3 regions of the Micromonospora sagamiensis genome follow, and region 1 is predicted to be linked to each of the others. Evidence: predicted binding sites of a transcription regulator. Region 1 holds the regulator's gene; each other region holds the start of a gene.

The links. Region 1 encodes HrcA, which represses chaperone genes, less so after heat shock. Its sites were predicted from a motif close to GGTTNGCACNCTCNNNNNGAGNGTGCNAACC; they were not measured.
Positions count from the first base shown of each region.
Region 2: groES (co-chaperone GroES) is a predicted target of HrcA. The motif match lies at 5,737-5,767, and genes of this name have one in related genera.
Region 3: groL (chaperonin GroEL) is a predicted target of HrcA. The motif match lies at 2,932-2,962, and genes of this name have one in related genera.

Region 1 covers NZ_AP023438.1:1,330,354-1,340,024, forward strand. The annotation lists gene IGA62_RS05480 (histidine triad nucleotide-binding protein) at 1-155, opposite strand, end outside; gene IGA62_RS05485 (SDR family NAD(P)-dependent oxidoreductase) at 286-1,047, shown strand; gene ppk2 (polyphosphate kinase 2) at 1,144-2,055, shown strand; gene IGA62_RS05495 (16S rRNA (uracil(1498)-N(3))-methyltransferase) at 2,106-2,840, opposite strand; gene dnaJ (molecular chaperone DnaJ) at 2,841-3,980, opposite strand; gene hrcA (heat-inducible transcriptional repressor HrcA) at 4,054-5,076, opposite strand; gene IGA62_RS05510 (DUF4870 domain-containing protein) at 5,344-6,432, shown strand; gene hemW (radical SAM family heme chaperone HemW) at 6,545-7,768, opposite strand; gene IGA62_RS05520 (enoyl-CoA hydratase-related protein) at 7,789-8,580, shown strand; gene IGA62_RS05525 (hypothetical protein) at 8,720-9,583, shown strand.
Region 2 covers NZ_AP023438.1:2,020,451-2,030,121, reverse strand. The annotation lists gene IGA62_RS08390 (ATP-binding cassette domain-containing protein) at 1-595, opposite strand, end outside; gene IGA62_RS08385 (sugar ABC transporter substrate-binding protein) at 702-1,799, opposite strand; gene ybaK (Cys-tRNA(Pro) deacylase) at 2,098-2,577, opposite strand; gene IGA62_RS08375 (THUMP-like domain-containing protein) at 2,587-3,771, opposite strand; gene IGA62_RS08370 (chitinase) at 3,935-5,470, opposite strand; gene groES (co-chaperone GroES) at 5,899-6,213, shown strand; gene groL (chaperonin GroEL) at 6,283-7,932, shown strand; gene IGA62_RS08355 (hypothetical protein) at 8,080-9,303, opposite strand; gene IGA62_RS08350 (WhiB family transcriptional regulator) at 9,379-9,671, opposite strand, start outside.
Region 3 covers NZ_AP023438.1:2,341,129-2,350,799, forward strand. The annotation lists gene IGA62_RS09950 (GNAT family N-acetyltransferase) at 1-665, shown strand, start outside; gene IGA62_RS09955 (hypothetical protein) at 757-993, shown strand; gene groL (chaperonin GroEL) at 1,119-2,741, opposite strand; gene IGA62_RS09965 (cold-shock protein) at 3,648-3,851, opposite strand; gene IGA62_RS09970 (GNAT family N-acetyltransferase) at 4,076-4,606, shown strand; gene paaN (phenylacetic acid degradation protein PaaN) at 4,698-6,374, opposite strand; gene IGA62_RS09980 (hypothetical protein) at 6,458-7,036, shown strand; gene IGA62_RS09985 (GNAT family N-acetyltransferase) at 6,975-7,994, opposite strand; gene thrC (threonine synthase) at 8,284-9,570, opposite strand; SAM riboswitch class I at 9,581-9,671, opposite strand, start outside.

The DNA of each region.
Region 1 (9,671 bases):
GCCACGTCGGCGTAGTGCTCCTTCGGGATCACCAGCACGTGCACCGGGGCCTTCGGGTCGATGTCCCGGAAGGCCAGGGTGGTCGCGGTCTCCCGGACGATGGTGGCCGGGATCTCCCCGGCGACGATGCGGCAGAACAGGCAGTCGGAGGTCATCGACGCATGGTAGGACCGTCCACCCGGGCCGGCATCTCCCCACGCCCCGCCGGCATGTCCTCGCAGGTCCCCGGCCCCGACCACCGGCCCCGGTCCGGGCGGGGACCGGACTCTCGGGGATCATGGGCGGGTGGACTCTCGGGCGGTACTGGTGACGGGGGCCTCGCGCGGCATCGGCCGCGCGGTGGCACGCAGGTTCGCGGCCGGCGGCGACCGGGTGGCGATCCACCACCGCGACTCGGCGGAACTGGCCGAACGGCTCCGGGCGGAACTGCCCGGCGACGGGCACGTCGTGGTCGCCGCCGACCTGGCCGACCCGGACGCGGTCCGAGCCGCCGTGGACGAGGCGGCAGCCCGGCTCGGCGGGCTGGACGTGCTGGTCAACAACGCCGGGGTGTTCGGGCCGGCGGACCCGCCGCACCCGGTCTTCGAGACCACGTACGAGCAGTGGCGGCAGCGCTGGCGGCAGATCGTCGACACCAACCTGCTCGGCGCGGCCAACGCGGCCTGGTGCGCCGCCCAGCACATGCGGGACCGGGGCGGCCGGATCGTCAACGTCTCGTCCCGGGGAGCCTTCCGCGGCGAGCCGGGCAACCCGGCGTACGGGGCGAGCAAGGCGGGGATGAACGCGATGGGGCAGTCCCTCGCGGTGGCTCTGGCCCCGTACGGCATCGCGGTGGCCACGGTGGCCCCCGGTTTCGTCGAGACCGACATGACCAACGAGCACCTCAAGTCGCCCCGGGGTGCGGCCGTGCGGGCGCAGAGCCCGTTCGACCGGGTGGCCCGGCCGGAGGAGATCGCCGCCGCGGTGCACTGGCTGGCGTCACCGGAGGCGGAGTGGGCCTCGGGCACCATCGTCGACCTCAACGGCGCGTCCTACCTGCGCTCCTGAGGGGCGGCCTCCCTGCGCTCCTGCAAGGTGGCCTCCCAGCGAACTCCCAGCTCCCGGGGCGGATGACCGGACCGGGCCGGGGTAACGGTCCCCGGCATGGCCGATGCCGCGCTGCTGGACCTCTCCGCTGACTACCAGGTGGTCGACGACCACGACGACGACCCGGTGCTGCTCCGCTCGGACGGCAGCCCGGTGGACACCTGGCGCGAGGACTACCCGTACGACGAGCGCCTGGCCCGCGAGGAGTACGACCACCACAAACGCCTACTCCAGATCGAACTTCTCAAGCTCCAGGAGTGGATCAAGGAGAGCGGCGAACGGCTGGTGATCATCTTCGAGGGGCGGGACGCGGCCGGCAAGGGCGGCACGATCAAGCGCTTCATGGAGCACCTGAATCCACGCGGGGCCAAGGTGGTGGCCCTGGTGAAGCCGAACGAGCGGGAGGCCACCCAGTGGTACTTCCAGCGCTGGCTGGCACACCTGCCGGCGGCCGGCGAGATCGTGCTCTTCGACCGGTCCTGGTACAACCGGGCCGGAGTGGAGCGGGTGATGGGCTTCTGCACCCGCAAGGAGTACCTGGAGTTCCTCCGCCAGGCCCCCGAGTTGGAGCGGATGCTCGTCCGCTCCGGCATTCGCCTGGTCAAGCTCTGGTTCTCGGTCTCCCAGAACGAGCAGCGCACCCGCTTCGCGGTCCGGCAGGTCGACCCGGTACGGCAGTGGAAGCTCTCACCGATGGACATCGCCTCGCTGGACAAGTGGGACGAGTACACCGAGGCCAAGGAGGCGATGTTCTTCTACACCGACACCGCCGACGCGCCGTGGACGGTGGTCAAGAGCAACGACAAGAAGCGGGCCCGGCTGGAGGCGATGCGCCACGTGCTCCACCGCTTCGACTACACCGACAAGGACCGTGAGGTGGTCGGCGTACCCGATCCGCTCATCGTCGGCCCGGCCGGGCTGGACCTGAGCCCCGACGACCAGCCCGTCCAGGTCTTCCCCCGCCTCTGACCCCGCGCCGCGCCCGGGTCACGGGAGACCGGGCGCGTGGGGGCGTCGCGTCACCAGCGGGCGAGGCGGGTGGCGAGCACGCTAAGCGCCGCCACCCCGGCGGTGGAGGTGCGCAGTACCGCCGGCCCGAGCCGGACCGGACGGGCTCCGGCGGCCCGGAAGGCGTCCACCTCGGCCGGGGCGATCCCGCCCTCCGGTCCCACCACCAGCACGATCTCACCGGTCGTCGGCAGCTCGACGGTGGTCAGCCGGTCCTGTGCCTCCTCGTGCAACACGAACCCGGCAGCGGCCCCGGAGATCCGGGCCGCCACCGTCGCGGTCGACTCGTCGGGGGCACCGGCCACCACCGGCAGCCAGGCGCGGCGGGCCTGCTTGGCCGCCTCGCGGGCGGTCGCCGCCCACTTCTCCCGGGCCCGTACGCCCCGCTCGCCCCGCCACTGCGTCACCGAGCGGGACGCCGCCCAGGGCACGATCTCGTCCACCCCGACCTCGGTCATCGCCTGGACGGCCAGCTCACCCCGCTCGCCCTTGGCGATTCCCTGCACCACCACGATCCGGGGCACCGACGCGTCGACGTACCCCCGCGAGGTGACGGTCAGGTCGAGGGCGCCCCGGCCGACGGCGGTGACCACGGCGGCGGCCGTGCCGCCCCGACCGTCGGCGAGGATCAGTTCCTCGCCGACGCGGAGCCGCTGCACGGTGGCGGCGTGGTGGCCCTCCGGGCCGTCCAGGGTCAGCGTGTCGGCGACGGGCAGCGCCTCGACCAGGAACAGCGGCGCCGACACTCAGGCGTGCCCGTTGAACGCGTCCCGCATCCGGGAGAAGAAGCCGCCCTGCTTGCTCAGCTCGGCGACCTCCTCGCCCCGGGTCTTGGCGAAATCACGGAGCATCCGCTCCTGGTCGGCGTCGAGCTTGGTCGGGGTCCGCACGTCGAGGTGGACGTAGAGGTCACCCCGGCCGGTGCCGCGCAGGTGCGGTACGCCCCGGGCGCGCAACCGCATCGTGCTGCCGGGCTGGGTGCCCGCCTTGACGTCGACGGTCTCCTCGCTGTCCAGGGTCTTGATGGTCAGCCGGGTGCCGAGCGCCGCCGCGGTCATCGGCACGGTCACCCGGCAGTGCAGGTCGTCGCCCTTGCGGGAGTAGACGTCATGCGGCCGTTCGTGGATCTCGACGTAGAGGTCGCCGGCGGTGCCGCCACCCGGACCGACCTCACCCTGCTGGGCGAGGCGGATCCGCATGCCGTCCTCCACGCCCGCCGGGATCTTGACGGTCAGCGAGCGACGGGTACGGACCCGACCGTCACCCGCACAGGTCGCGCAGGGGTGCGGGATGGTGGTGCCGTACCCCTGGCAGACCGTGCAGGGCCGGGCCGAGACGACCTGGCCGAGGAAGGTGCGCTGCACCGACTGCACCTCGCCCCGGCCACCGCACGCCTCGCAGGTGGCCAGGTGGGTGCCGGCGGCCGTGCCCGCGCCGGAGCAGGTGGTGCAGAGCACGGCGGTGTCGACGGTGATGGGCGCCTCGACGCCGAACGCCGTCTCGTGCAGGTCCAGTTCCAGCCGCAGGATCGCGTCCGCTCCCGGACGGGTACGCGGTCGCGGACCCCGTGAGCCGGTGGCTCCGCCGAAGAAGGCGTCCATGATGTCCTGGAAGCCGACGAACGGTCCCGCGCCGCCCGGCCCGCCGGGGCCGGCCCCGCCACCACCGGGGGCGAGCGGATCCCCACCCAGGTCGACGATCTGCCGCTTCCGGTCGTCCGAGAGGACCTCGTACGCGGCGTTGATGTCCTTGAACTTCTCCTGGGCCTCCGGGTCCGGATTGACGTCCGGGTGGAACTGTCGCGCCAGCTTGCGGTAGGCGCGCTTGATCTCGTCGTCGGAGGCTTCCCGGCTGACGCCGAGGATGCCGTAGTAGTCCCTGGCCACTGCGTTCCGTGTCCTCATGTTCGTCTCGCGTTGCGCCGGTCGTCGGCCCGAGTCGGCCGTCGGCCCTGACTGGTCAGTTCTGGGCCAGCAGCTCGCCCACGTAGCGTGCCACGGCGCGTACCGTGGCGATGGTGCCGGGGTAGTCCATCCGCGTCGGGCCGAGCACGCCCAACCCACCCACGATGGTGGCACCTGGACCGTAACCCGTGCTGACCACCGACGTACCCCGCAGGTTGTCGATCTCGTTCTCGTCGCCGATCCGGATCCGCGTCGTGCTCGGCTCGACCTCACCGATCAGCTTGAGCAGGATGACCTCCTCCTCGAGCGCCTCGAGGATGGGGCGCAGCGAGCCCTGGAAGTCGAGCAGGCCACCTCGGGTCAGGTTGGCGGTGCCGGCGAGGGCGATCCGCTCCTCGTGCCGTTCCACCAGGGTCTCCAGCAGGACGGTGGAGAGCGTGGTCATCGCCGGGCGCAGCCCGACGCGCACCTCCTCCACCAGCGCCTGCACCAGCGGCGGGGTGTCCGACAGCCGGTTGCCGCCGAGCTTCTCGTTGAGCAACCGGCGCAGGTCGGTGACGTCGTCGGCGGGGACCGGGGCGGGCAGCTCGACCAGGCGCTGCTCGACCCGACCGGTGTCGGCGATCATGACGAGCATCAGCCGGGTGGTGGAGATCGGCACCAGCTCCAGGTGCCGCACCGAGGAGCGGGCCAGGGACGGGTACTGCACCACCGCCACCTGGCGGGTGAGCTGCGCGAGCAGCCGGACCGTCCGGTTCACGACGTCGTCCAGGTCGACCGCGCTGACCAGGAAGCGCTCGATCGCCCGGCGCTCGGCCGGACTGAGGGGCTTGACCCGGCTGAGCCGGTCGACGAAGAGGCGGTAGCCGCGATCGGTGGGGACCCGTCCGGCGCTGGTGTGCGGCTGCCGGATGTAGCCCTCCTCCTCCAGCACGGCCATGTCGTTGCGGACCGTGGCCGGGGAGACGCCGAGCTGGTGCCGTTCGACCAGCGCCTTGCTGCCGACCGGCTCCTGGGTCGCGACGTAGTCCTCGACGATCGCGCGCAGCACGGCGAGCTTGCGGTCGTCGAGCCCCACTCTCCCCCCCTCCTACGCTGCCGACACCCGGCCCGGGCGGTGCGTACCCACCACCGGCGACGACCGGCGGCGGTCGCCGACCGTGACGGACCGCGCTACTGGCACTCGACTGTAACGAGTGCCAGTCTACGTCGACCCACCCGTGGGACGCGATGATCGGTTTCGACCTGTGCCCCGCCCCCGCCCGACACTCCAGGCCGTTCGTCCGGGTGATCCGCACGGTGTCCCGCTGGTCACGGCTTGCCCGATACCCCTACCGTGACCGGCATGACTGAACCGCCGCGCCCGCCCGGTGCGGGCGACGCCGGCCGGTACCCGCCGGAGCCGACGATGCCGCTCGCCCCGTCCGGGTCCCCGTCGACGCCCGACGAGCCCACCACCCCACTGTCCGGCGCGGCCGGGGCGTCCGGGTATCCCCCACCCGGCGGTTCCACTCCGCCCGGCGGCTGGTCCGCGCCGTCCCATGAGCCCCCAACCGAGAACCTCTCCGCGTCGTCCCACGAGCCGCCGACGGAGAACTGGTCGACGTCGTCCCACGAGCCGACGGAGAACCTGGCCACGCCGGCGACGGAGAACTGGTCCGCACCCGAGCCGCCGACCGAGCACCTCGCCGCGCCGTCGTACGAGCCGCCCACCGAGCACCTGACCGCGCCGTCGTACGAGCCGCCGACCGAGCACCTCGCCGCGCCGTCGTACGAGCCGCCCACGCAGCGCTACGGGTCGCCGGGCGACGAGCCGCCGACCGAGGCCCACGCCGCCTTCACCCCGGAACCGCCCACGGCCGGCTACGGCCCGCCCGGCCAGGCCACGGCAGCTGACCACCCGACCTCGGGCGGGCACTTCGCCGCCGCGTCCTACCCGCCCCCGGGCGGCCAGGACGGGTATCCGCCGCCGGGGCCGCAGGAGGAGTACCCGCAGCCGGGCGCACCGGGAGAGCCGTCATCCGGGTTTCCGGGTGGCTACCCGCCTCCGGGCGGGAGTGGTCCGCACCCGACGCCCGGTCCGGTCGGTGGCGACGACCGGACGTGGGCGGTGCTCGCACACGTGGGCGGTCCGATCGGCATGGTGGTGGGTGCCACCCTCTTCGGCTGGGTCGGCCCGCTGATCGTGCTGCTGGTCCGGGGTCAGCAGTCCCCGGCGGTACGCGCGCACGCCGTCGCCGCGCTCAACTTCCAGATCACCTGGGCGGTCGCGATCCTGGTGGGCTGGCTGCTCACCGCCATCACCTGCGGCCTGCTCTTCTTCGTGCCACTGCTGCTCGCGATCGTGCCTATCGCGTTCGGCGTCGTGGCCGCCCTCAAGGCCAACCAGGACCTGCTCTACCAGTACCCGATGACCCGGACCTTCGTGAAGTGAGCCCACCCCGGCCGGGTCCGGTCCGACCGGACCCGGCCGGTCCCGGAGGGCGTCCGGGCCCGGAGAACGGATCGACGGGTCCGAGACGAACGGCCGGCGGGCGTGGCCGCGCTCAGGGCAGCAGGTCGCGGACCACGGCGTCGGCGAGCAGCCGGCCCCGCAGGGTGAGCACCGCCCGACCGGCGGCGTACTCGGCCCCGGCGAGCAGCCCGGCGGCGAGGGCCCGCTCGGCACCGGCCCGGCCGGCGGCGTCGAGTACCGCCAGCGGCAGCCCGGAGGCGAGCCGGAGCCGGAGCATCACGTCCTCCATGTGTGCCTCGTCGACGGTGAGGACCTCCCGCGCGTGACCGGGTGACTCCCCCGCGGCGAGCCGCGCCGCGTACGCGCTCGGGTGCTTGACGTTCCACCAGCGCACCCCGCCGACGTGGCTGTGCGCCCCGGGACCGAGGCCCCACCAGTCGCCGCCGGTCCAGTAGAGCAGGTTGTGCCGGCACCGGGCACCCGGCGTCCGGGCCCAGTTGGAGACCTCGTACCAGGAGAAACCGGCCGCGTCGAGGGCGGCCTCCGCGGCCAGGTAGCGGTCCGCCGCGACGTCGTCGGAGGGGTACGCCAGCTCGCCCCGGCGCATCCGGGCGGCGAGCCGGGTGCCCTCCTCCACGATCAGGGCGTACGCGCTGACGTGGTCCACCCCGGCGGCTACCACCTGGTCGAGCGAGGCGGCGAAGTCCTCGGCCCGCTCCCCCGGCGTACCGTAGATCAGGTCGAGGTTGACGTGGTCGAACCCGGCGTCGCGGGCCTCGGCCGCGGCGCTGGTGGCCCGCCCGGCGGAGTGCTTCCGGTCGAGGACGGCGAGCACCCCCGGCGCCGCCGACTGCATGCCCAGCGAGATGCGGGTGTACCCGGCCGCCCGCAGCGTCTTCAGCGACTCCGGCGTCACCGACTCCGGGTTGGCCTCGGTGGTGACCTCGGCGTCGGCGGCCAGCCCCCAGGTGCGGTCGATGCCGTCGAGGATCCGGGCCAGGTCGTCGGCGGGGAGCAGGGTCGGCGTGCCGCCGCCGACGAAGACGGTGTCCACCCGGGGCGGCGGGGTGTCCCCGAGCACCCGGGCGGCCAGCCTCAGCTCGGCCAGGACGGTGTCGGCGTAGGTTTCCCGGCTCGCCCCGCCGCCGAGCTCGCCGGCGGTGTAGGTGTTGAAGTCGCAGTATCCGCAGCGACTGGCGCAGAAGGGCACGTGGACGTAGACGCCGAACCCGCGCGCGCCGACCGCGCGCAGGGCGGTCGGCGGGAGCGATCCGTCGGTCGGTACGGATTCGCCTTCTGGAAGGACGCCGGGCATGGCCACTAGTGTGCCCTCACATGACCTCTCCCGACGCGCTCGTCCGGGTGTCGACGACCCGTGGGGTGACCACGCTCACCCTCGACAGTCCGCACAACCGCAACGCGCTCTCCACGCCCCTGATGACCGAGCTGCTCGACGGGCTCGCCACGGCGGGCGCCGACCCCTCGGTCCGGGTGGTGGTGCTCGACCACACCGGTCCGGTGTTCTGCTCCGGCGCGGACCTGAAGGAGACCGCTGCGGCGTACGCGAGCGGGAGCGTGCCCGCCGGGAAGCTCGGCGACGTGCTGGCGACGGTCCGGGAGTGCCCGAAGCCGGTGGTGGCGCGGGTGGCCGGGCCGGCCCGAGCCGGCGGGCTGGGCCTGATCGCCGCGGCCGACCTGGCGGTCTGCGTGCAGGAGGCGACCTTCGCCTTCACCGAGGTGCGGCTCGGGGTGATCCCGGCGGTGATCTCGGCGACCGTCCTGCCCCGGCTGACCTCCCGCGCCGCGGCCGAGCTCTACCTGACCGGGGACACCTTCGACGGCCGGCGGGCCGCCGAGGCCGGTCTGGTCACCACGGCGGTGCCCGCCGCCGAGCTGGACGAGACGGTGGCCCGGTGGTGCGCGGCCCTGGTCCGGGGCGCACCGGGCGCGCTGGCCGGCGCGAAGGAGCTGCTGCGCCGAACCGCCGAGACGGACCTGCGCCGCGAACTCGCGCACCTGTCCGCCGTCTCCACCGGCTACTTCCTCTCCGAGGAGGGCCGGGAGGGGGTGCTGGCCTTCCGGGAGAAGCGGCCGACCCGGTGGGTGGCCGCCCTCGACGCCGGGTAGGAGGAAGGGTCCGGTGGGCGGGCGACGACGCCCGCCGATCGGACACCGGTGGTGAACGCGGGACACCGACAACAGAACCGGTCGACGGAGCGGACCGGTGGCAAGCGGGACGTACGCTTGGCTGACTGTCGATCAGGGGGTGTGGGTGCGAACTCGGGCAATCGTGGCGACCAGCCTCGTCCTCGCCGTCATCGCCAGCATCGGGATCTACCTCGTCGTCCGCAACGTGGGCGACAACCTACGGTTGCCGATCGCAGGGCGCAGCTGCACGGTCCGGGCCGACGGGCAGGTCCGGCTCAACGCCGAGCAGATGGCACACGCGGCGACCATCGCGGCGATCGGCATCCAGCGGAACATGCCCGAGCGGGCCGTCGTGGTCGCGCTCGCCACCGCCTTCCAGGAGTCCGGGCTGGAGAACCTTGCCGGCGGCGACCGGGACTCGATCGGGCTGTTCCAGCAACGCCCCAGCCAGGGCTGGGGCACGCCGGAGCAGATCCGCGACCCGCGCTACGCCGCCAACAAGTTCTACGCCGGGCTCAAGAAGGTCCGCGGCTGGCAGGAGATGCGGGTCACCGACGCCGCCCAGGCGGTCCAGCGGTCGGCGTTCCCCGAGGCGTACCAGAAGTGGGCCGACGAGTCGGAGGTCCTCACCCGAGCGCTGCTCGGCGACGCCACCGCCGCGGTCGCCTGCACCGTGGGGCGCACGCCGGTGATGCGGGGCGACGCCGCCGCGGCCGCGCTCACCCAGAGCCTCACCCTGGACTGGGGGCTGCCGCGGGCGACCAGCCTGGCCGAGCTGACCGGGCTGTCCGTGCCCGCCGCCGACCCCCGCGACGGCTGGCGGTACGCCCACTGGCTGGTGTCGCACGCCCACGACCACGGGGTCAAGCGGGTCCGCTTCGCCGACCTGGAGTGGACGGCCGACAAGGGCACCTGGTCCCGGGTGTCCGACCGGAAGGCGCACGACGCCCGGGTGGTCGCCGAGGTGTTCGCCGAGGCGTGACCTCCGTCTCTCTCCGTGACGACGCGCGGGTCCACCCGCACCGCCAGCAGGTGGGACGTCCACCGTCAGGCCAGCTCCCGGTGGTCGG
Region 2 (9,671 bases), 690 kb from region 1:
GGACGACGGCCAGCCCGTTGTCGGCGAGCCGGCGGACCAGTTCGAGCACCTGGGCGGTCTGCGCGACGCCGAGCGCGGCGGTCGGCTCGTCCAGGATCACCAGCCGGCTGTTCCAGAGCACGGCCTTGGCGATCGCCACGGTCTGCCGTTGGCCGCCGGAGAGGCTGGAGACGTGCTGGCGCAGCGACGTGACCGTCCGGACGCTCAGCCCGGCCAGGGTATCCGCGGCCATCTGCTCCATGGTCGGCTCGTCGAGCACGATGCCGGTGCGCTTCTCCCGGCCGAGGAACATGTTCTGGACGATGTCGAGGTTGTCGCAGAGCGCCAGATCCTGGTAGACGACCTCGATACCCAGGGCGGCGGCGTCCCGGGGGCTGTTGATGGTGACCGGCCGGCCGTCGAAGAGGAACCGGCCGGCGTCCGTCGGATAGATGCCGCTGATGCACTTGACCAGCGTCGACTTGCCGGCGCCGTTGTCGCCGACCAGAGCCGTCACCTCCCCCGGGTGGGCGGAGAAGGCCACGTTACGCAGGACCTGGACCGGGCCGAAGCTCTTGTCGATCCCACGTAGTTCCAGCAGGGGGGTGGTGGACACGGGTCTCCCTCACGTCTGTCGAGCCGCCGGGCGGCGGGCGTCACCGCGGGTTGCGGTCCTCAGGTGACGCCCGCGCTCCGGTGGGGGCACCGGAAACCGGTACGGCTCAGCTGATCCCGGCCTCGGTGCAGAGCTTGGCGTACTCGGCGGTGCAGAGCGCCTCCTTGGTGACGAAGCCGTCCGCCACCACGTCCTTGACGTTCTCCTTGAAGATCAGCTTCGGGGTGAGCAGGACCGACGGCACGTCCCGGCCGCCCTCCGGGTCCTTCACCGTCTGCCCGGTCTCCTTGCGCTCGCCCTTGGCCAGCCCGATGGCCAGTTCGGCGGCGGCGTCGGCCTCCTGCTTGATCGCCTTGTAGACGGTCATGCACTGGTCACCGGCGAGAATGTTCTGCAGCCCCTGCACGTCGGCGTCCTGCCCGGTCACCGGGACCTTGCCGTTGAGCTTGTTCTTCTTGAGCACCGAGATGGCCGCGTTGCCGAGCCCGTCGTTCGCGGCGAGCACACCGTCGATCTTGCCGCCGGTCTGGGTCAGCATCTGCTCGAACAGCGTGGCGCCCTGCGCGTTGTCCCAGGCCGGGACGGACTGCTCCGGACCCTTGACGTACTCACCCGAGTCGAACTTGGGCTTGAGCACCGAGTCGTAGCCGTTCTTGAACAGGGTGGCGTTGTTGTCGGTGGGGGAGCCGTTCAGGTACGCGACCACGGGCTTCTTGACGCCCTTGTCGGTCAGGCACTTCGACAGGCCCTCGCCCTGGAGCTTGCCGACCACCTCGTTGTCGAAGCTGACGTAGTACTCGGCGCTGCCGCCGAGGGTGAGCCGGTCGTAGTCGATGGTCGCCACACCCTGCGACTTCGCCTTGTCCAGGACCGCCTTGCCGGTGCCGGAGTCCAGGTTGACGATCATCAGGGCGGTCACCCCACCGGTGATCATCTGGTCGGCGATGGTCTGGAACTGGTTCTTGTCGTCCTGGGCGTTCTGGATGTCGTAGTCGACGCCGGCCTTCTTGAAGGCCGCCTCCAGGAACTTGCGGTCCGCGTTCTCCCACCGGCCGGAGGACTTGCTGTCCGGCAGGATCACGCCGATCTTGGGCTTCTTGTCGGAACCGGCGTCGTTGTCGCTGCCCGAGTCGTCGCCGCAGGCGGTCACGCCGCCGGTGACGAGCAGGCCCACGGTCGCGATGGTGAGGATCCCTCTGCGCATGTGCGGGGTTCCTTTCGGGGTGGGGGTGTGTTGTTTTGTTGTGTCCGGCAACGTATTCCGCGTCACACCGACAGCGCAAGACTGTCGAGGTCATGGATTTGTTGGCTGCGGTAACAATTCAGCAACGCCGACGAAACCCGCAGGTCGGATGACCGTTACCGGCCTCGGTGGGAACGAAGATGATCAACGCGTTGCCCGCCCGACGACGTTGCCCGACGCCGCCGCCCGACGCCGCCGGCCGACGCCGCCGCCCGACGCCGCCGGCCGACGCCGCCGGCCGCCGGTGGCGGACCGCCGTTCAGCGGGTGGCGATCGGCGCGGTGGTCGCCCCGGTCAGCGCGACCAGGTCCGTCGGGGCGAGTTGGAGCTGGAGACCGCGCCGTCCGGCCGAGACGTAGATCGTCGGGAAGCCCAGGGCCGAGGCGTCCAGCACCGTCGGTAGCCGTCGGCGCTGACCGAGCGGGCTGATGCCGCCCCGCACGTAACCGGTGGCGCGTTCGGCGAGGGCCCGGTCGGCGAGGACGGCCCGCTTCCCGCCCGCCGCACCCGCGAGCGCCTTGAGGTCCAGCTCTCCGGTGACCGGGACGACCGCCACGGTCAGCGCGCCGTCGACCTCGGTGACCAGGGTCTTGAACACCCGGTCGGCCGGTACGCCGAGGGCCGCGGCGACCTCGGCGCCGTAGTTCGGGGTGTCCGGGGTGACGTCGTACGGGTGGACGCTGTGCCCGACCCCGCGCTTGACCAGCAGCGCCGTCGCCGGTGTTCCCCGTCCCGCCACCGGGCCAATCTAACCGGTCGGCTGGCAGACCAGCACGGTCGGTGCCCCGGCGACCCGGGTGAGCACCAGGCTCGCCGCCTGGTCGCCGACCAGCCGCAGGTCACGCCGGAGTCGCTCGGGCTCCAGCGCCGAGCCGCGCTTGAGGATCTCCACCCGCCCCACCCGGCGGTCGCGCAGCAGAGCGCGCAACCGCTTCAACGAGAACGGCAGGACGTCGGTGACCTCCAGGCAGCGGGCGAACGGGGTGCCGGTCGGGGTGTCCGCGTACAGGTAGGCGATGCTCGGGTCGGCGATCGTGGCGTCCAACGCGGTGGCGAGGTCGACGACCAGGTGCGCGCGGACCACCGCCGGGTCCGGGTCGTACAGGTACCGCCGGACCGGGCCGACCGGAGCCTCCTCGGCGCCCGAGCCGGTGAGCTGGTGCACCCGCCCGCCGCGCAGCACGGTCGCCCGGCGGGGAAGGTCGGCCAGCCGGCCGCACCAGAGGGCCGCCTCGACGAGGTCGCCGTCGACGCTGACCCACTCGGCCTCCGCGCCCGGCGGGATCAGCGCGTGGTCCAGCCCCGGGGCCACCTTGACCACCGTGAACGGCACCCGCGCGGCGAGGGCGGTCACGAAGTCCCACGGGGGTGAGTACGCCTTCGGGTCGAAGATCCGCCGCCCGGTGCCGGTGCTGCGGCGGGCCGGGTCGCAGAAGACCCCGTCCACCCGGGACACGTCGAACGCGGTCGCGTCGCCGCACTCCACCGTGAACGATCCGGCCAGCCCGGCCGCCTCGGCGTTCGCGGCGGCCAGCGCCGCGGTCAGCGGGTCGGCCTCCACCCCGTACACCCGGAGGCCGGCGCGGGCGGCGGCGAGGGCGTCCGCGCCGAGACCGCACCCCAGGTCGGCGAGGGTGCGAACCCCGGCGGCGCGCAACCGTGCGGCGCGCCGGTCGGCCACCACCCGCCGGGTCGCCTGCTCCAGGCCGGCGCGGGTGAGGAACATCCCGGCCGCCTCGGGGCCGAACTTGGCGGTCGCGCGTCGCCGCAGCTCGGCCTGGGTGAGCGCGGCGGCGGCCAGACCGGCCGGCACGCCGGCCGAGCGGAGCGCGGCCGCCGCAGTCAGCGGGTCGCCGCCGGCCACCCGCGTCGCCGCGTCGAGCGCGGCCGACCCCTCGGGGGTATGCAGGGCGGCGAACTGGTCGAGGTCCACCCGCCCCATTCTGGACGGCCCCCACCGCCGCCCGTCGACCGCCTCGGGAACCCGCCGGCCCTGGTCGTGTGGCGGGGCGGGTTCGGGAGGTAGCAGGGGCCCCCTGTTACCGCTTTTTGTCGAACAGGGGACCCCTGCAGGCACCCGGGCGCCGCCGGCGAGGTCAGGGCAGGGCCCGGAGGAACGGGCCGTGGTGCAGGCGGAACTCCCACGCGTAGAACCGGTCCCAGTTGATCGACCAGGTCATCAGCCCTCGGAAGGCCGGGTTGGTGCCGCTACGCGGTGCGTACGACCCGCAGCTCTGCCCCTTGACCAGGCAGTTGACCGCGGCCTGCACCCCGGCGGGGGCCAGGTAGCCGTTGCCGGCGCTGGGGGAGGAGGGCGCCCCGAAAGCCACCTGGTCCTCGCGCAGCGCGGGGAAGAACCGGTCGGGGTTGCCGGCGACCGGGAAGCCGGCCAGCAGCATGTCGGTCATCGCGATGTGGAAGTCCGCACTGCCCATCGTGTGGTACTGGTTGTCCAGCCCCATGATCGGCCCGGAGTTGTAGTCCTGCACGTGCAGCACGGTGAGGTCGTTGCGCAGTGCGTGGATCACCGGCAGGTACGACCCGGAGCGCGGGTCCTGCCCGCCCCACGGGCCCTGCCCGTAGTACTGGTAGCCGAGCTGGACGAAGAACGTCTCCGGCGCCATGGTGAGCACGAAGTTGGCCCCGTACCGCTGCTTGAGGGTGCGGATCGCCGAGATCAGGTTGACGATCACCGGCGTGGTCGGGTTGCGGAAGTCGGTGTCCCCGGGGTCCAGGTAGAGCGAGTGCCCCTCGAAGTCGATGTCGAGTCCGTTCAGGCCGTACCGGTCGATGATGGCCGACACCGACCGGACGAAGGTGTCCCGGGCGGCGGTCGTGGTGAGCTGGACCTGCCCGTTCTGCCCGCCGATGGAGAGCAGCACCTTCTTGCCCTGCGCCTGCTTGGCGCGGATCGCCGCGACGAACTCGGCCTCGGTCTCCACCCCCGGGCACTCGGCCGGCGGGCAGAGCTGGAAGCGGATGTCGCCCGAGGTCACCGTGGTCGGCTCACCGAAGGCCAGGTTGATGATGTCCCAGTCGGTCGGTACGTCGGCCATCCGCAGGTAGCCGGAACCGTTGGCGAAGCTGGCGTGCAGGTAGCCGATCAGCGCGTGTCGGGGCAGCCCACCCGGCGGCGGGGTGGTGGGCGGCGGAGTGGTCGGTGGCGGGGTGGTGGGCGGTGGTGTGGTCGGTGGCGCGGTGGTGGTGGGCGGCGGGGTGGTGGGTGTGCCACCGGTGCAGGGCGCGCCGTTGACCGTGCAGTCGGTGGGGGAGCCGGAGCCGGTGGCCAGGAAGCCGAAGGACACCGAGGCTCCCGGCGCGACGGTGCCGTTCCACGAACGGTTGGTGAAGGTGTGTCGCTGGCCGGCGCTGCTGAGCGTGGCGTCCCAGTAGGAGCCGAGCGTGGTGCCCGCCGGCAGGCTGAAGGTGACCTGCCAGCCGGTGATGGTGGCCGGGCCACCGTTGGTGATGGTGTAGCGCCCCTCCCACCCGGTGCCCCAGTCGGCGGTCCTGACGAAGGTGGCGGTCGGGCCGGCGGCCTGTGCCGGGGCGGCCATGACGAGGGTGGTGGCGGTGAGGGCGGCGAGGGCCGCCACGGCGGCCAGCAGGGGTCTTGGGGCAGGGCGACGCATCCGGACCTCCCGGTAGGAGAGCCGTCGGATCGACGGATGCCTAATTATTAGGATTGTTAACTGTAGTTGTCCAGGCGTGTCGGCAGATCCGCCGAACCGCTCGTCGGGGTGGGTGGCCGGAGCCGGCGCCGGGGCTGTGCGGCAGGGTGCGTGACGGGCGTTCCGGGGGCGGTGGCCGGGCACCGTCGCGAGGCCCGGGTCGGCGCGACGCGCCCCGCCGTCGTTGGCACTCTCCTTGACGGAGTGCTAGCGGCGGCCTAATCTGCGATTAGCACTCTCCCATCGAGGGTGCCAGCTTCCGGGCCCGGCCCGGAGGTTGAACGCCAGGCGGACCGGCACCCGCGACGACGGCCCCGCCCGGTGGCATGTGGCAGATTGACGCTGGTCGGCCCCGCCGACCGGTTACGAAACCAGTACCCCAGGAGGGTATGCCCGTGACTACCGCGACCAAGGTTGCGATCAAGCCGCTCGAGGACCGGATCCTGGTCCAGGCGAACGAGGCTGAGACCACCACGGCGTCGGGCATCGTGATCCCCGACACCGCCAAGGAGAAGCCGCAGGAGGGCACCGTCCTCGCTGTCGGCCCGGGCCGCGTCGACGACAAGGGCAACCGGATCCCGGTTGACGTGCAGGTCGGCGACACCGTCATCTACTCGAAGTACGGCGGCACCGAGGTCAAGTACGCCGGCGAGGAGTACCTGGTGCTCTCCGCCCGCGACGTCCTCGCGGTCATCGAGAAGTAAGCAACCGATCAGTGTCGCTGCCCCGGTCCGGCTCGCCGGGCCGGGGCAGCAGCGCTTGAAGGGATATTTATGGCGAAGATCCTGAGCTTCTCGGACGACGCCCGGCACCTGCTCGAGCACGGTGTCAACGCCCTCGCGGACGCGGTCAAGGTCACTCTCGGCCCACGCGGGCGCAACGTCGTCCTGGACAAGAAATTCGGTTTGCCGACGATCACCAACGATGGGGTCACCATCGCCAAGGAGATCGAGCTCACCAACCCCTACGAGAACCTCGGTGCGCAGCTGGTCAAGGAGGTGGCGACCAAGACCAACGACGTCGCCGGCGACGGGACCACCACCGCCACCGTGCTGGCCCAGGCCATGGTCCGCGAGGGCCTGCGCAACGTGACCGCCGGTGCCAACCCGGCCGGTCTCAAGCGCGGTATCGACGCGGCGGCGGCCAAGGTCTCCGAGGCCCTGCTCGACCGGGCCGTCGAGGTGGCCGACAAGAAGTCGATCGCCCACGTGGCGACGATCTCGGCGCAGGACGCCACCATCGGCGAGCTGATCGCCGAGGCGATGGAGAAGGTCGGCCGCGACGGTGTCATCACCGTCGAGGAGGGCTCCGCCCTGCACACCGAGCTGGAGGTGACCGAGGGTCTCCAGTTCGACAAGGGCTTCATCTCGCCGAACTTCGTCACCGACCTCGAGTCGCAGGAAGCGGTTCTCGACAACCCGTACATCCTGATCACCACGCAGAAGATCTCCGCGATCGAGGAGCTGCTGCCGCTGCTGGAGAAGGTCCTCGCCGACAGCAAGCCGCTGCTGATCGTCGCCGAGGACGTCGACGGCCAGGCGCTCTCCACGCTGGTGGTCAACTCGCTGCGCAAGACCCTGAAGGTCTGCGCGGTGAAGGCCCCGGGCTTCGGCGACCGCCGCAAGGCGATGCTCCAGGACATGGCGATCCTGACCGGTGCCGAGCTGGTCGCGCCGGAGCTGGGCTACAAGCTCGACCAGGTCGGGCTGGACGTGCTCGGCACCGCGCGTCGCGTGGTCGTCGACAAGGAGACCACCACCGTCGTCGACGGTGGCGGCCGGGACACCGAGGTCGCCGACCGGGTCGCGCAGATCCGCAAGGAGATCGAGGCCTCGGACTCCGAGTGGGACCGGGAGAAGCTGGCCGAGCGGCTGGCGAAGCTCTCCGGCGGCGTCGCGGTCATCAAGGTGGGCGCGGCGACCGAGGTCGAGATGAAGGAGCGCAAGCACCGCATCGAGGACGCCATCGCGGCGACCAAGGCTGCGGTCGAGGAGGGCACGGTGCCCGGCGGCGGCGCCGCCCTCGCGCAGATCCTCCCGACGCTCGACGACGACCTCGGCTTCACCGGGGACGAGAAGGTCGGCGTCTCGATCGTGCGCAAGGCGCTGGTCGAGCCGCTGCGCTGGATCGCCCAGAACGCCGGCCACGACGGCTACGTCGTCGTGCAGAAGGTCGTCGACAAGGAGTGGGGCCACGGCCTCGACGCGGCTGTCGGCGAGTACGTCGACCTGGTCGGCAAGGGCATCATCGACCCGGTGAAGGTGACCCGTAACGCGGTCACCAACGCCGCGTCCATCGCCGGCCTGCTGCTGACCACCGAGAGCCTGGTGGTGGAGAAGCCGGAGAAGGCCGAGCCGGCCGCCGGTGGTCACGGCCACTCCCACGGTCACGGCCACAGCCACCAGCACGGCCCCGGTTTCTGACCGAACCGCGACCACCCACGTCGGGCGTTCCGCTCCCCCGGAGCGCCCGACGGCACGACGACGCAGGGCACGCCGTCCACCCCGACGGCGTGCCCTGCGTCGTTCCCCGTTCGTCACCCGGCTCGTCGGGCCCCCGCCCGGGCCGGCTCAGCCGGCGTCGGATCCGGGGACGTCCCGCCAGGCGACCTCCGGGGCGAGCAGGGACGACCAGGAGGGCTGGTGTTCCGGGGCGCGGCGGGCCAGTTCCTGTCGGAGCGCGTCGAGGGGCAGTGCGCCGTGTCTGCCGCCGGGCGGCAGCCAGTCCGGCCACGAGTCGTACCGCCGGTCCACGGTGTACCCGTCCGACGTCGTCGCCAGGCGGAGGAAGAACCATCGGCCCCACGCGGGGTGGGTCTCCGCCGTCCGGAGCCGGCGGGCCAGGGCGACCAGTTCCTTGAACGCCTGCCAGTCGGTCGTTCCGGTGAGGGCGCGGGGCGACTGCGGTCCCGGGTGCGTGCCGACGCTGCCGTCGGTGGCCGTCACGAGCACGGTGCACCGCCCGTCGCCGGTGGGCGACTGCGCCCGCAGCCAGTCCACCAGCGCGGCCAGCTCGGCCGACGGGGGTACCGGCCGTGGCTGTTCGACCTCCGCGCGCATCGCCGTCCGGACCAGGCCCTCGTGCTCGTCGACGCTGAGCGCCCGCACCCGCCGGGACGGTACGACCGTGCCGGCCGGGACCGTGGGCGGGGTGCCGCCCGGGGTGAGCCCGGCGGTGACCGCCACGGCCGTGCCGGCGGCCAGGTCGACGGCGTCGGCCGGGAGACGTCCGAGCAGACCGGACAGGGCCTCGGTGTCGAGTGTGCGGGTCTCGGCGGCGGTGAGCAGGCGGGCGGCGGCTTCGGCCACGTCGGCCCGCTCGGCCGGGTCGTCCCGGTCGTGTTCGCCCCATTCGAAGACCACGTCGACCAGTTCGAGCCGGGCCTGCTCGGCGTCGAGCACCGCCCGTGCGGTGGCGGTCGAACCGTCGTCGCCCGTGCCGTCCGGGTAGGGGACCCGGGACCAGGCCCGGTCGTACCAGTAGACGTAGCCGAGCTGGTCGTCGGCCTGCCAGCGGAGCAGTTCCGGCCAGGGCAGCCAGGCCGGGGCCCCGGCGAGCAGGTCGATCGGGGGCGTCGCGGCCACCGTGTCGCTGTACTCGTGGTCGTAGCCGAAGAGCACCGCGCGCCCACCGTCGGCCAGGACCAGGCGGGACCGGTTCCCGCCGTGGTCGTCGTGGTGGGCCCCGTCGGCCGCGCACCAGTACACGTCGTCGAAGCCGAGCGCGGTGAGGGCACTGGCGAACAGGGCCCAGCGGCTCCAGAGCAGGTCGGGTGCGGGAAGGTCGGCTCGCATCCGGCCATGCTGCCGGACAGCACGCTGCCGCGCCCCGGTAGGGGCGCGGCAGCGGTGGTCGTGGTCGGTGGTGCGTCAGGCGACGTTGCGCTGGGCGGGCATCGTCGACTTGTGCGGGCGGCCGAGGCGCGCCTCCAGACGGGCGACGTCCACCCGGTTGCGTCGCCGGTCGGCCAGGTCCTCCCAGCCGATGGCGAGCAGTCGGAGGCGCTCGGACTCGCTGAATCCGCCCCAGACCCCGTACGGCTCACGGACGGAGAGGGCGTGCGCGGCGCACTCGGCGCGTACCGGGCAGGCCCGGCAGACCGCCTTGGCTCCCGACTCACGGCGCAGGCGGGAGGAACCGCGTTCGCCGTCCGGGTGGAAGA
Region 3 (9,671 bases), 1.0 Mb from region 1:
AGCGGCGACGCGGCGTCGGGCGGACGCTGCTGGCGCACGCCGAACGGCGGCTCGCCGAGTGGGGCGCGCGGGAGGTGCTGCTCGCCGGAAACCCGCCGTACTACGCCTGGCCGGGCGTCGACGTGCGCTACACCCCGGCGGTCTGCGCCGCGCTGGCGCTGGGCTACCGCCAGGATCGGACCGCCTGGAACATGACCGCCGACCTGTCGTACGACGACTCGCCGGCGCTGCGCTCCACGGCCGAGGCGGAGCAGCGGCTCGCCGCCGGAGGTGTGACGGTACGCCGGGCGGAGCCGGAGGACCTGCCGGCGCTGACCGCGTTCGCCCGGGACACCTTCGGCGGTGTCTGGGACGTCGAACTTGCCGGCTCGGTGGGGCGTACCGGAGCGGGGTGTCATGTGGCGTGGCGCGACGGGACCGTGGTCGGTTTCGCCGCCTGGGGGTCGTCCCGGCCGAGCTGGTTCGGGCCGATGGGCACCGATCCGGCGGCGGCCGGTTCGGGGATCGGCGGCGTGCTGCTGCGGCGGTGCCTGCGCGACCAGCGGGACGCCGGGATCGCACACGCCCAGATCGGCTGGGTGGGGCCGGTGCCGTTCTACTCGGGTAGCGCCGGTGCCCGGATCGAGCGGGTCTTCCTGCTCTACCGAAAGGACATCAGTTCCTAAAGCCCCCGACAACAGGCACGGATCCGAATAGTTCCGTTCCACCCCGGGCCGCGCCCTGGACCTCCTACCGTTTCGGCAGGAGGAGGCAGTCATGAGGATGGACGACGAACCCGCCGACGACACCGCGCCCCTCGTCTGGGCACCCGTCGGCGACCCGCCCGGCCACCTGCCGCTCGACTGGCTGGACTACGGCGACGCCGAACAACTGGTGGAGATGTCGGCCCCCGCCGAGCCGCCGTCCGGGGAACCGGTGGAGATGGTGGACGCGCCCCTCGGGGCCGACCCGCCGGACGACCGTCCGGGCCGACGACGGCCCCTGCCGACGTGACCGGACCGGACCCGAGACCCGCGCGGCGAGGAGCACGAACGGCCGGTGGACACCCGGGGCCGGGCAAGGCGGAAGGGGCGGACCGCTGATGCGGTCCGCCCCTTCGGCGTGTGTCGGAACCGGACTCAGAAGTCCATGTCCCCGCCACCCGGGCCAGCCGGGGCGGCCGGGGTCTTCTCCGGCTTGTCCGCGACGACGGCCTCGGTGGTGAGGAAGAGCGCCGCGATCGAGGCGGCGTTCTGCAGCGCCGACCGGGTCACCTTGGCCGGGTCGATGATGCCCGCGGCCAGCAGGTCGACGTACTCACCGGTCGCGGCGTTGAGGCCGTGACCCGCGTCGAGGTTGCGGACCCGCTCGACGACGACGCCACCCTCGAGGCCGGCGTTGACGGCGATCTGCCGCAGCGGGGCGTCCAGCGCGATCTTGACGATCTGCGCGCCGGTCGCCTCGTCGCCGACCAGGTCCAGCTTGTCGAAGGCGGTCTTGCCGGCCTGCACCAGCGCGACGCCACCACCCGGGACGATGCCCTCCTCGACGGCGGCCTTCGCGTTACGGACGGCGTCCTCGATGCGGTGCTTGCGCTCCTTGAGCTCGACCTCGGTGGCCGCGCCGACCTTGATCACCGCAACGCCACCGGCCAGCTTGGCCAGCCGCTCCTGCAGCTTCTCGCGGTCGTAGTCGGAGTCGCTCTTGTCGATCTCGGCCCGGATCTGGTTGACCCGGCCCTGGATCTGCTCGGCGTCGCCGGCACCGTCGACGATGGTGGTCTCGTCCTTGGTCACCACGACCTTGCGGGCGCGGCCCAGCATCTCGACGCCGACGGCGTCCAGCTTGAGGCCGACCTCCTCGCTGATGACCTGGCCACCGGTGAGGATGGCGATGTCGCCCAGCATGGCCTTGCGGCGGTCACCGAAGCCCGGCGCCTTGACGGCGACCGACTTGAAGGTGCCCCGGACCTTGTTGACGACGAGGGTGGCCAGGGCCTCGCCCTCGATGTCCTCGGCGATGATCAGCAGCGGCTTGCCGCCCTGCATGACCTTCTCCAGGATCGGGAGCAGGTCCTTCACCGACGAGATCTTGCTGTTGACGATCAGGATGTACGGGTCGTCGAAGACGGCCTCCATACGCTCCGGGTCGGTCATGAAGTACGCGGAGATGTAGCCCTTGTCGAAGCGCATGCCCTCGGTGAGCTCAAGCTCCAGGCCGAAGGTGTTGCTCTCCTCGACGGTGATGACGCCTTCCTTGCCGACCTTGTCCATCGCCTCGGCGATGATCTCGCCGACGCTGGTGTCACCAGCCGAGATGGAGGCGGTGGAGGCGATCTGCTCCTTGGTCTCCACGTCCTTGGCGAGCTTGGACAGCTCCTCCGAGACGGCCGCGACCGCAGCCTCGATGCCCCGCTTCAGGGCGATCGGGTTGGCACCGGCGGCCACGTTGCGCAGACCCTCGCGGACGAGGGCCTGGGCCAGGACGGTCGCCGTCGTCGTGCCGTCACCGGCCACGTCGTCGGTCTTCTTGGCGACCTCCTTGACCAGCTCGGCCCCGATCTTCTCGTACGGGTCCTCGAGCTCGATCTCCTTGGCGATGCTCACACCATCGTTGGTGATGGTGGGGGCACCCCACTTCTTCTCGAGCACGACGTTGCGGCCCTTGGGGCCGAGCGTCACCTTCACGGCGTCGGCGAGCTGGTTCATGCCCCGCTCGAGGCCGCGACGGGCCTCCTCGTCGAACGCGATCATCTTGGCCATACGGCGTTGTCCTCCTGGACACTCACGGGCCACCCGAGTGTGTGTCCCGGATGGGCCGCCTGGTGTACGCACCTTGGGACGTCGCCACCTGGCGACGACGACGTCTCCTCGGCCGGGCCGGATAGCCCGCGACGACCGGCCATGTGCCACGCTGCTCGATGCCGCGTGACCGTGGCCCTACCGCCCCGACCATTGGCACTCGCGCCATGCGAGTGCCAATGACTTGTTTAGCACTCTCCCCTGCCGAGTGCAAGCACGATGCCTCCGTCGGGCGCTCTCACCGGCGGGCTCACACCGCGTCGGACGCGAGAGGGTCATGAGTCAGACGAACGAGTCGACCTCTCTGGACACGTCCCGTTCATGATCGACGCGGCGAGGGGACGGAGAGGGGAGGGTGCCGGACAGGCGGACACCCAACGGCGGAACACCCTGGAAGACCCGAGGGGACGGCCGGGGAACGGCCGGGGATGTGGCCGCCCGAAGGCACCCCCGGAGGCACCCGGGACGGGGAGAGCCGTGAACCCGGGAGGCGCGAGAGGCCCGAGGAGACGCGAGAGGTCCGGAAGACGCAAGGCCCAAGGAGTCGCGAGAGGCCCGGAAAGCGCGAGAGGTCCGGAAGTCGCGAGAGGCCCGGCGAGGCGCGAGAGACCCGGCGTTCGCCGCATATCGGGGTGTCCGTACGGAGGGGACACCCCGATATGCCGCAGTTCGCGTCGGGTCGGCGACTCAGCGAGCCGCCGAGACGGATTGGTGGACGGGGGCGCGCCCGGCTCCGAAAGGTCGGATCCGGGCGGGCCCGGAGGGGACGGGTCGACCGTGGCCCCGCCGGCAGACTGCGCGCCGGAGCGGCCCGTGGCGTTCCCGGTCGTGGCGGCGGCACGGCAGCGTCGCCTCCACGTGGTCGGCTCAGGCGATGACGCGCACCCGCTCGGCCTGCGGACCCTTCTGCCCCTGAGCGATCTCGAACTCGACCCGCTGCCCGTCGTCCAGCGCCTTGTAGCCGTCCATCTCGATCGCGGAGAAGTGGACGAAGACGTCCTGCCCTCCGTCGACGGCGATGAAGCCGTAGCCCTTTTCGGCGTTGAACCACTTGACGGTGCCTTGCGCCACGGTGCACTTCCTCACTTCGCTGGGCGACACGCAACCCCCGACACCGACCCGACCGGCATCGGGATCACCGCTTTCCGCACCGGCCCGGAGCGGCCGATGTTCGGTGACCGAAATCGCACGCTACACGAAGCGTGACCGCAGCGCACGATCACAAAACGGGGCATAACGGGCGGCTGTCGACCCGGAATCACATTGGCGGCCATCATTGCGGTAGGCATTCGGACATGACGCGGAATCCGGCCGGTTCGACGGCACGCGTACCCACCGTCCGCCGGGTCCGCCCGACCGACGCCGCACGAATGCGGGCCCTGCGCCTGGAGATGCTCGCGGACGCGCCGCTGGCCTTCCTGGAGACCCTCGCGGACGCCGCCGCCCGTCCGCACGGCGAGTTCGCCGCCCGGATCGCGTACACCTCGACCGGCCCGCACACCGCGCAGTTCGTCGCCGATCCCGGCGGTCGCCTGGTCGGCCACGCCGGGGGCGTCGCCTCGCCGCACGAGGCGGGCCTGACCGTGGTGTTCGGGGTCTACGTCACCCCCGCCTGGCGCGGCACCGGGCTGCTCGCCGCCCTGATCGACGGGGTCGGGGCCTGGTCGCGGGCGTGCGGACGCCCGGAGCTCATGCTGGAGGTGGTGATCGGCAACGACCGGGCCTACCGGTCGTACCTACGGCTGGGCTTCACCGACACCGGGGTACGCGTGCCGCACCCCACGATCCCGTCGATGCGCGAACTCCAGATGCGCCGAGCCGCCTGAGCGAGCGCGCCGAGCCGCCCGAGCGGGTTGCAGGGGACCCCTCCTACACAAAAAACGGTAGGAAGGGTCCCCTGCAACCAACCAACCCCGGTCAGGCGGTGTGGCGGCGGCTCTGCACGACGCGGAACCGGTTCGCCACGTACGCGCCGTCGGTCAGGGCGGCGTTGGCGGCCGGGTTGGCGCCGCTGGCGTGGAAGTCGGAGTACGCCGCTGACTGGTTGACGAAGACCCCGCCGGTCAGGTTGCAGGACAGGTGCACCCCGACCTCGACCGCCGTCGCCTCGGCCGCGTCGAGCACCGCCTCGTCGGTGGAGTAGACGGCGGCGGTCAGCGCGCCCTTCCGTCCGACCGTGGTGCGGAGGATCTCCAGACTCTGCGCGGTCGAGCCGGTGGCGATCACGAACGAGATGGGACCGAACCACTCCCGGCCGTAGGTCGCGGTGGCGTCCACGTCGAGCTTGACGATGGTCGGCGTACGGACCACCGCGTCGGGGTGCGCCGGGTGCGCCAACGGACGCGACTCCAGCACGACGTCACCGAGCTTGGCCGCCTCGTCCAGCCGCTCCAGCACCCCGTCGTTGACGATCGCCCCGGTCAGCTCGACGGCGCGGGCCGGGTCGGCGGTGAGCTTGCCCACCGCTGCGGCGATCCCGGCGGCGACCTCGTCGAAGGTCTTGTGCCCCTGGTCGGTGGCGATACCGTCGGCCGGCACGAGGATGTTCTGCGAGGTGGTGCACATCTGGCCGCTGTACAGGGTCAGCGTGAAGCCGAGGTTGCGGCACAGGCCGGCGAAGTCGTCGGTGGAGTCGATCACCACCGTGTTCAGCCCGGCCTTCTCGGTGTAGACCGAGGCCTGGCGGGCGTGCTGTTCCAGCCAGTCGCCGTACTCGGTGGAGCCGGTGAAGTCCACGATCTTCACAGCCGGGTGCAGGGCCAGGTCGGAGGCGAGCTTCTCGCCCGGGGCCTCCGCGGCGAGCAGCACCAGGTTCGGGTCGAACCCGGCCTCGGCGAGCACCTCCCGGGCCACCTGGACGGTGATCGCCAGCGGCAGCACCGCGCGCGGGTGGGGCTTCACGAGCACCGGGTTGCCGGTGACCAGCGAGGCGAAGAGACCGGGGTACGAGTTCCAGGTCGGGAACGTGTTGCAGCCGATCACCAGCGCGACGCCGCGGGGCACCACGTGGAACGTCTTGGTCATCCGCAGCGGGTCGCCCTTGCCGGCCGGCTTCTCCCACCGGGCCGTCGCCGGGTGCCGGGTCATCTCCGCGTACGCGTACGCGATCGCCTCCAGCGCCCGGTCGAGCGCGTGCGCCCCACCGGCCTGGAACGCCATCACGAAGGCCTGTCCGCTGGTGTACTGCACCGCGTTGGCCAGCTCGAAGATGCGCTTGTGCAGGCGGGACAGGATCTCCAGGCAGACCCCCGCACGGGCCTGCGGGCCGGCGTCCCGCCAGGCGGGCAGCGCGGCGGAGGCTGCGGTCACCAGCTCGTCGACCCGGGCATGCGGGTAGCGCACGCCCAGCGGCACCCCGAACGGGCTCGCCTCGGTGGCGACCCGCTCGCCGGTGCCCGGCTGGTCGAGGGGGAAATCGCCGTCCAGGTACGCCTCGAAGGCGGCCCGCCCGTCGGCCGCGGCGGTCTCGCCGTACACGCGGGGACTGGGGGACTCGGGGTAGGCGGACCAGTACCCGCGCTCGGAGATCGCGGTCAGCGCCCGGGCGAGGGTGTCGGCGTGCGTGGCGTACAGGGGATGCGGGGTCTCCGTCATGCCCGCCATCATGCCGCAGCCCGGGACCGGTCGGTAGGAGCCGCCGGGTGGCCGCGTTCGACCCGGCGGCGCATCCTGGAGCCGTGCGGCAGCGGACGCGGACCACGCTCACCTGGCTCAACGGCACCACGCCGGTCGGCCTGGCGCTGGCGGTGCTGGCCCGCACCACCCGGCGGCGCACGGCGGACGGGCTGGTCGTCGCCGGGGGGTACCGGCTGCCGGTGCCGAGGCAGGGGTGCTTCACGGTCGGCGCGGTGGTGCTGACCCGCCGCCCACCCGAGTGGCTGCTGCACCCGGACCGCGCCGACCTGCTCGGCCACGAGCGACGGCACACCGGCCAGTACGCGCTGCTCGGACCGCTCTTCTGGCCGGCGTACTGGCTCGCCTGCGCCTGGTCGTACGCGTCGACCGGCAGCTACGGCTGCGGCAACGTCTTCGAGCGGCGGGCCGGCCTGGCCGCTGGCGGATACCCCGAGCCGACCCTGCGGCCCTGGGCGGCGGCACTGCGCACGTCCACGGCGGCCCGGCGACCGTTGGCGGCGGTCCTGCGTCGCCGGGCCCGGGACAGCGCCGGGCGGGGGCCGGACGGGGAGGCCGCGCTCAGAGGTCGAGCTGCCAGTTCGTCCAGGCGTCGACGGGACGGAACCCGAGCTGCTCGTTGATGGCGATCATGTGACGGTTGTCGGCGGCGTTCCAGGTGTCGACCTCCCGCAGCTCCGGCTCGTGCGCCAGCGCGTACCGCAGGTTTTCGATCTTGGCGAGCAGGCCGAGCCGGCGCCCACGGTGGGCCGGATCCACGATGGTGATCTGCTGGTCGCCGTGGCACGGGACGGTCGGCAGTACGATGATCATCGTCCAGGCCACCAGCCGGCCGCTCGCCTCGTGCACCACTCCGCAGTGGTAGGAGGCCCGGCCGCGGGCCGTCAGCACGCGCTCGATGCTCCGGACCCGCTCCGCGTCGACGCGCTCCGGCTCGAGCACCAGGTCTCCCGTCGGGGAGTCGAGCACGAGCCGGCTCTCCAGGTGGCCGACGTCGGCGACGTACTCCTCGGGGGCCTCCGCCTGCCAGGTCACCGTGCGGTACCCGGTGGCCCGCTCGCGCGCGTCGGCCAGCAGCGCGTCGAGGACGGCGTGGTCCAGCCGGTCGACCACGAGCCGGCGGCGCACCTCGCCCAGCGCCGGCTGGGCACCGAGCGCGGCGGCGAACCCCGCGCCGACGGCCGGCCGGTCCGGCCCCTCCGGCAGCGGCCCGACCGACGCCGAGATGATCCGCTTCCGGCCCTGCTCACGCAGCACCCGGACAGCGTGCTCGTACAGCGCCCGTCCGACGCCTCGCCGCCGGCGATCCGGGCGGACGACCAGGTCGAGGCTGGCGTTCTCGATGTTCTCGAACTGTGGCAGGTGCAGCACCAGGTAGCCCACCGGGACGTCGTCGAGAGTCGCCAGCGCCATCCGGAGCGATCTGCCGGGCATCGGGTGCCGGAGTGCGCTCTCGAAGACCTGATGGGACGGGCTCGGAACGTCCGGCAGGTCGACGGCCTGCGCGGCGGCGGCCACCTGGAACGCCGCGTCGATCGCGGCCTGGTCGGACTCGTCGAAGGACGCGATGACGATGCTCATGCCGACGAGCGTGCGCGACCGGAACGGAAACGGGCCAGCGATTTAATCGCTGGCCCGGAAGCTCTGGTCGGGAGGGACGATCGCACAACGCCGCCGGCGTTGGGTCGTAAGGCTTGAAAAGTCTTCGGCGAACGCCCTCCCGCAGGAAGCATCCTGCGCCTGACCGGTTACTGACGTCAAGTCCCTGGAGGGTGGTTTTTCGTACCCTGGGCGAACGGTCGGTTACCCGACGGATCGACCCGATCCCCCGTTCGGGCGGTTCGGCCGATCCGTCGGGACGAGACGCAGGTCAGCCGAGCAGCCCGGCGTCGCGGGCGGCACGCAGCGACGGCTTGATCCGGTGCGTCGGGCCGACCTGGCCGGCGACCGCGTCGATGGTCTTCAGTCCCTCGCCGGTGTTGAAGACCACCGTCTCGGCGGTCGGGTCCAGCCGGCCGGAGGCGACCAGCTTGCGCAGCACCGCGACGGTCACCCCGCCGGCCGTCTCGGCGAAGACCCCGGTGGTCCGGGCGAGCAGCCGGATCCCCGCGCGGATCTCCTCGTCGTCGGCGTGGTCCATCCACCCACCGGTACGCCGCACCGCCTCCAGGGCGTAGAGGCCGGCCGCCGGGTCGCCGATGTTCAACGACTTGGCGATACCGGTCGGCTTGACCGGGGTGATGGTGTCGGTGTCGGCGTGCAGGGCGGTGGCGATCGGGTTGCAGCCGGTCGACTGTGCGCCGAACACCTTCCAGCCGCCGGCCGGGGCCTCGACCAGCCCGATCTCGACCAGCTCGCTGAACGCCTTGTCGATCTTGGTGAGCAGTTCGCCGCTGGCCATCGGGATGACCACCTGCGCCGGGATCCGCCAGCCGAGCTGTTCGGCCACCTCGTACCCGAGGGTCTTCGACCCCTCGGCGTAGTAGGGACGGACGTTCACATTGACGAACGCGGTGTCCTCGAACTCGTCGGTCTCGACCAGTTCGCCGCAGAGGCGGTTCACGTCGTCGTACGAGCCGTCGATGGCGACCAGGTCGCCGCCGTACACGGCGGTGGTGATCACCTTGCCCTGTTCCAGGTCACCCGGGATGAAGACCACCGAGGGCACGCCGGACCGGGCGGCGTGCGCGGCCACGGAGTTCGCCAGGTTGCCCGTCGAGGCACAGGCGAAGCGGGTGAAGCCGAGCGCGCGGGCGGCGGTCAGCGCCACCGAGACCACCCGGTCCTTGAACGAGTGGGTCGGGTTGGCGCTGTCGTCCTTGATCCAGAGCGGGGCGGTGATGCCCAGCTCGGCGGCGAGGTTGCCGGCGGCGACCAGCGGGGTCAGCCCGGGGTCGAGGGTGACCCGGGTGGCCGGGTCCTGGCCGGCGGGCAGGAGGGCGGCGTACCGCCAGAGGTTCTGCGGGCCGGCCTCGATCTGCTCCCGGGTGACCCGCGCCAGCGCGGCGGTGTCGTAGTCGACCTCCAGCGGGCCGAAGCACTCGTAGCAGGCGTGCTGGGCGGCGAGCGGGTACCGGGCCGAACAGGCGCGACAGACGAGGGCGCGGGCGGGGCTGGCGGTGGTGTCGATACCGGGGGCGACGATCGTCGACGTCATGTCGAGGGTCCTCTCATCTTTCCCCGCGTCGCACCCTGCGGCGGGGACGGATTTGGCACCTGCCCCGTCGGACGCTCAGCTCTGAGCGCACGGGGTGGTTG